DNA from 2 places in the Paenibacillus taichungensis genome. Region 1 is predicted to be linked to the other one. Evidence: riboswitches for the same ligand, from Rfam matches in the RefSeq annotation. Region 1 holds a riboswitch; the other holds the start of a gene.
What was found. A riboswitch is a leader RNA that binds a small molecule or an ion and turns the genes downstream of it on or off. The one in region 1 is predicted to bind S-adenosylmethionine.
Positions count from the first base shown of each region.

Region 2: another riboswitch for S-adenosylmethionine. It lies ahead of metA (homoserine O-acetyltransferase MetA); the one in region 1 lies ahead of ACR1R9_RS01430 (methionine ABC transporter ATP-binding protein).

Region 1 is NZ_CP194720.1:284,095-287,282, forward strand. Features, by position in the region: gene ACR1R9_RS01425 (Cthe_2314 family HEPN domain-containing protein) at 90-818, shown strand; SAM riboswitch class I at 949-1,090, shown strand; gene ACR1R9_RS01430 (methionine ABC transporter ATP-binding protein) at 1,218-2,252, shown strand; gene ACR1R9_RS01435 (methionine ABC transporter permease) at 2,253-2,912, shown strand; gene ACR1R9_RS01440 (MetQ/NlpA family ABC transporter substrate-binding protein) at 2,993-3,188, shown strand, end outside.
Region 2 is NZ_CP194720.1:4,091,327-4,094,514, forward strand. Features, by position in the region: gene ACR1R9_RS18180 (aminotransferase class I/II-fold pyridoxal phosphate-dependent enzyme) at 1-638, opposite strand, end outside; gene metA (homoserine O-acetyltransferase MetA) at 663-1,580, opposite strand; SAM riboswitch class I at 1,815-1,939, opposite strand; gene corA (magnesium/cobalt transporter CorA) at 2,393-3,188, shown strand, end outside.

The sequences.
Region 1 (3,188 bases):
GTCATACGTTTACTCTGATTCCGATTTTGTTTAATATGATGAATTATTATTAATTTGATGATCTGCAGAGTGGAAAGAGGAGGCTATATATGCTGCGAACGTTGCTGGGTGAAAAGCCGCGTAAGAACGAAGGCATACTAAAGGAAGCGATGGAAGCGATGGCGGATACACTTGAGCTATTTCAGCGACAGATGCATGTGGACCATGATCCTACCCATGATTTTCGTAAACTATATATATGGACCCAGGGACTGATCTCTTCGCTGGATGAATTGGAACAAAGCTGTTTTGCAGCTTCCCATTTCCGTCAGAAAGTCAAAGCGGGCTCTACGGATGATATGACATTACCAGAAAAAGCAGAGTATGCCCGTTACGTCTATTTCTATAAGGATGGCTTCATCCGATGTTTTGCCATTCTGGATAAGTTAGGTACAGTGTTGAATGAAATATTTGAGCTGAACACAACCAATGTTAAAACTCATTATTCTTATTTCACCGTATTAAGACAGTTCGGATATGATAAGCTGCATTATGTTCTTGCCAACGAACTAATTCGGATCAAGGACTCTTACCGTGAGCCAATGAGCAAATTGCGCAAACGACGAAACATGGAGATTCATTACATGAACTCCGAAATGCAGGATGATCTGTGGCAGCTGCACCAGACTTTGCAAGGGAAAGTGAAGCTGGAGGATCTGGATCAACATGTCGTGGAACTCCGGCAGGGTGTGGATATGGTATGTGAGACGTTAAAAGCAGCGTATGGCTACATCAATGAGAAATGGCATAAACAGGTATTGCATCAACCGAAGAACTGATTGGATAGTAATATTTGCCTTTGACAAATCGGAATACTTGGATTATACTGAGTTCCTGATCGACAGTTAGATGGAATTAACATTTATGACATTAACATTATAACTACTACTGAACTTATAAATTAAATATTTCTTATCGAGAGCGGCGGAGGGACAGGCCCGATGAAGCCCGGCAACCGATTTATAACTGCATGACAGCTGTGTCATACTTTATAGATGTTAGGTGCTAATTCCTACAAAATGGTGCAAGGCACGATTTTGGCAGATGAGAAGGTATAATCTTTCACGTGAAGAGCCCTTTTTGTTTCTGCAAAAGGGGCTCTTTTTTTGTACGATGAAGGGGAGTTTTCCTTTCATTCGGGTAAAGATACATGTAGGCAGTGGGAAGGAGCAGTAATTTTGATTGAATTAAAAGGTTTAACCAAAACGTACGGTAAAGGTTCAAAAAGTACGACGGCCTTATCCGATCTAAATTTGAATATCCGCAAGGGTGAAATATTCGGAGTTATCGGACATTCCGGTGCAGGCAAGAGTACATTGATCCGTTGTATCAATTTGCTCGAACGCCCCACGGCAGGCGAGGTTTGGGTTGATGGAATCAACCTAACCAATCTCAATAAGTCCGATCTACAACAACAACGGCGTAAGATCGGCATGATTTTCCAACACTTTAATTTGTTATCCTCAGCTACGGTATATGATAATGTGGCTTTTCCTTTAAAGCTCGTTAATACGCCCAAGGCTGCAATTGATCGGAAAGTGAAGGAAATGCTTGCATTGGTTGGACTGGAGGACCACAGCAATAAATATCCGGCCCAGCTGTCAGGCGGACAGAAGCAAAGGGTAGGTATAGCAAGAGCACTCGCGAGTGATCCGAACGTATTGCTGTGTGATGAGGCCACATCGGCACTTGATCCCCAGACAACCGATTCGATTCTGAAGTTATTGCTGGATATCAATGAAAAGTATAACCTGACGATTGTTCTAATTACCCATGAGATGCACGTGATCCAGAATATCTGTGATCAGGTGGCGGTTATCCATCAGGGAGGCATCGTGGAGCAAGGCCCAGTGACGGAAGTGTTCCTCAAGCCGCAGCATGCCATTACGCGTGACTTTATGATGCGGGACCATGAGGTTGGAATTGCATTAGAAGAGACTGCTCTGGCGAGTGCAGATGTCTCATTACAGACGAACGGAGCTTCTAAGCTTGTGAAAATATCCTTCCTGGGCAATAAAACCTATGAGGCGATTTTGTCCAGAACGGTTCGCAAAACAGGAGTGGATTTCGCCATTTTGCAAGGCACCATCTCAACGATCAAACAAGTTCCCTATGGACAGCTGACCGTTCGGTTTGAGGGGCAGTTAGATGAGATTAATCTCACCATTAAAGAGTTAGTGGATCAGGGACTTGATGTGGAGGTGCTTCGTTAAATGGATTTTTCGACGGTACGTTGGGAAGAAATTGGTAAGGCTTCAATTGAAACGCTGCAAATCCTGGGAGCATCGGGCCTATTCACGATCATCATTGGTTTGCCGTTAGGCGTATTGCTGTTTATGACGGCAAGGTCGACTTCAATTCAGTCTCAAGTGGTGTACACGATACTATCGTTTATTGTAAACATTCTCCGATCAGTGCCATTTATCATTCTGATTGTTGCACTCATTCCGTTTACCCGTTCACTGGTTGGCACAGCTACAGGGGTGCTGGGTGTTATACCTCCGCTCGTCATTGCCGCAGCTCCATACTTTGCCCGGTTGGTGGAAACTACACTACGTGAAGTGGATCGTGGCGTCATTGAAGCGGCACAGGCGATGGGAGCTTCAACCGGACAGATTGTAAGGCGTGTGCTTCTGCCAGAGGCATTGCCGGGTCTGCTAGCCGGGATCACCATTACAATCGTTACCCTTGTTTCCTACACGGCGATGGCGGGAATGGTTGGTGGTGGAGGTCTGGGAACATTGGCAATCAACTACGGATACTTCCGTTATCAGAATGAAATTATGATTATATCCGTAGTATTTATGATCATTCTGGTGCAAGTGCTTCAGATGGCGGGCGATCGTTTGGTTAAATGGTTCACCAGGAAATAACACATATATAGCATTTGCCTGATTCGGTATCGATTTGGGGCAAAATGCAAAAAAAATTTATTGGAGAAGGGGTTTTACACATGAAAAAATGGTCTTTTGCTCTACTTAGCATTATGCTGATTGCGGTTCTAGCGGCTTGCGGAAACAACAAGGATTCCGACAGCGGCGCTGACAATGCTGGAGGCGCACCGCGCACCGTAGAATTGAAAGTGGGAGCATCACCTACACCGCATGCGGAAATTTTGGAAAGCATCAAGCCTGAACTCGAAGCTGAAG
Region 2 (3,188 bases), 3.1 Mb from region 1:
ATTAATCCGGCAAGTACATCATTATGACCACCCAGATACTTCGTGGCACTATGAATGATGATATCAGCACCAAGTTCAATTGGACGCTGGAAGAACGGAGTCAGTAGTGTATTATCCACAATGGTGAGCAAGTTGTGGCTCTTGGCCCAGGAGCATACCGCTTCTACATCCGTAATCATCATTAGTGGATTGGTTGGTGTTTCAATAAATACCGCTTTTGTATTTGGTTGACGAATATTTTCTAGAGCTGCCAAGTCATTAGTATCAACGTAACTTGCCGTCACACCAAATCGAGACAGGATGCGTTCAAGCAAACGATACGTTCCGCCGTACAGATCCAGCGATACAATCAGATGATCCCCTTGTCCGAATAAAGCGAAAATCGTTTGCAAAGCAGCCATGCCGGAGCTACAGGCAAAACCTGCATCACCGGATTCCAACGCTGCCGCTGCTTCTTCCAACACTTTACGGGTTGGATTGGTCGTACGAATATAATCAAATCCCGTGCTTTGTCCAAGCTTTGGGTGGCGAAACGCAGTGGATTGATAGATCGGAAAATTAATGGCGCCCGTTACCGGTTCATTGATAGACCCAATTTGGGCCAATCGACTTTCGATTTTCAACTTGTTGTCTTCCATTGCAGCATCCTCCTGTAATGTCGATTAAATTTGCGGACCAATATCGTAAGGTGTCTCTTGATACACATAGTAATTGAGCCAATTAGAGAATAATAAGTTTGCATGTGCTCGCCAAGTGGCCGGGGGAACACGGGAAGGATCGTCATTCGGGAAATAATGTCTCGGCAGCGCAATGTCCATACCTTTAGCTGCATCACGGTCATATTCCCATTTCAATGAAAGCGGGTCATACTCGGCATGTCCGGTTGCAAAAATCTGTTTGCCGTCTTTGGTAGCAACGAGGAAAATACCCGCTTCCTCTGATTCAGCCAATATTTCAAGGTTTTCATTTTTTTCAATATCTTCACGTCGCACTTCCGTATGGCGGGAATGCGGGACGTTGAATACTTCATCAAATCCGCGCAGCAGCTGCACATTGGATCTGTTGATCGTATGTGAGAATACGCCAAAACATTTTTCATCCAGCGGAACTTTGGGAACTCCGAAATGATGGTATAACCCCGCTTGGGAAGCCCAACATATATGCATGGTCGAAGTCACATTGGTTTTGGTCCATTCGAAGATCTCCTGAATTTCTTTCCAATAGTTCACGTCTTCAAAGTCCATTTGCTCTACAGGAGCACCTGTAATGATCATACCGTCAAAACGGCGGTGTTCGATCTCATCAAAGGTTTTGTAGAACAAGTCCAAATATTCCTGGGAAGTGTTCTTGGACGTATGAGACTTCGGATGAACCAGAACGATATCTACCTGAATTGGTGTGTTACCCACCAGACGAAGCAATTGAGTTTCTGTCGTTTCCTTTGTGGGCATCAGGTTTAATATAGCGATACGTAGTGGACGAATGTCCTGCTGGTAAGCAGATGTCTCGTCCATGACAAAGATGTTCTCTCCTGCAAGTACTTCTTTGGCAGGCAGTGTGTCTGGAATTTTGATTGGCATGGTAGTTCTAACTCCTCCTTGTGCATAAATAGATGCAGCCACTGCGGACTCGATACGATTCGCATCCGTACAGTTTTAGGCTGCCATGAGCTTGCCTGCAGGCGCTGAATTGCAACCACATTGCTGGCGGCAAGCTCAAGTTCCTTAGCGAAAATCACTGCTGAGAAGTCGGTGCATATAACAAAGACCTTCCTCGGATTCCGAGAAAGGTCATATGTAAATAGATATGCGCCTCTCTCATCTCTCAGTTACAACAGTGTCACTTGGACACTTGGTCGCTGCAAGAATTAGCACCGTGCGGTATACCGCCGGTTGCCGGGTTTCATCGGGCCAGTCCCTCCACCTACTCTTGATAAGATTTCGCTTTATTCAATTGTAAAAACTAGTGTGGTTCACCTTTTACTTTAAGACATTAATCCCCTCACGTCAAGGTGTAGTTCAATGTCTGTTCCTCAGGATCGGAACCGTTCATCATCCGTTGTCATACACTGCTCCAGGGCGCGAAATCGACACATTTTTGCGCTTGAAAGGACCCTGTACCAGCGGTATACTAGACAAGTGTTATAAACCCTTATGTGAGAGGTGACATATTCAATGGATGGCGACCCGAGGCCTGACTGGCAGCCGAATTCCGACAAACTGCATAGAGAATTGATATCAGCATGCCGGCAGCGGGACGTTACTTCCGTTTGATTATAGAGCGAACGCAGTCCTGACTTCCAGGCTCCGCTGCCGACCGGCTGATCTGTTCTTTTTGCGCCCATATTGATGAAATCCGCCCATTTGGCGGGTGCAGAAGGAGTAGATGAATAATGAAAATCCGGTTGGTAAATAACGGTGTATTTATTCCGGTGGACGACATTCAGCAGGCGCTGACTCCACCAGCGGAGGGGTTTTACTGGATTGATGCGGACGTAGACGATTTGGCGGTACTTCAACCGTTGTTCATGATGCATGATCTGGCTGTGGAAGACTGTTTGAGTGACGAAGAACAACGTCCGAAGATTGAAATTTATGAGAGCCATTATTTTATTGTTATTAATAGCATTCGTTTTGATGATGAAGAGATTTTTTTACGTGCCGTCAACTTGTTCCTTGGCAGACACTTTATTATCAGTGTTACCAAACAGAAAGTCAGCGAATTGCGGACATTGAAACCGATCCTTTGGGAACAGGAAATTAGTACGCCAGATAAGCTGCTGTATCTGCTGGTTGACTTGATTGTTGATAATTATTTTACTGTCGGTGACCGAATTGAAGCGCGCATTGAGAAGCTTGAAGAGGACATTCTGATGCATACCAAGAAGTCACATCTGAATGAGATTATCGGGCTGCGCAGTGAGATTTTGTGGCTGAAGAAAGTGCTTGGACCTCAGAAAGAGGTCATTAACACACTCAATAAAAAAGATCTGCGTCTTATTGATGATCAACTGCAAAAGTATTTTAGTGACATTTATGAGAATGCTGTGAAAATATCCGAAACCTTTGAGACTTATCGCGACTTGATGGGGAACTTACGAGAAGCTTATCAATCCAGTATCGCCAACCGGGCGAATGAAATCATGCGTGTGTTCACCGCCATTACGACGGTGTTCATGCCGCTGACGG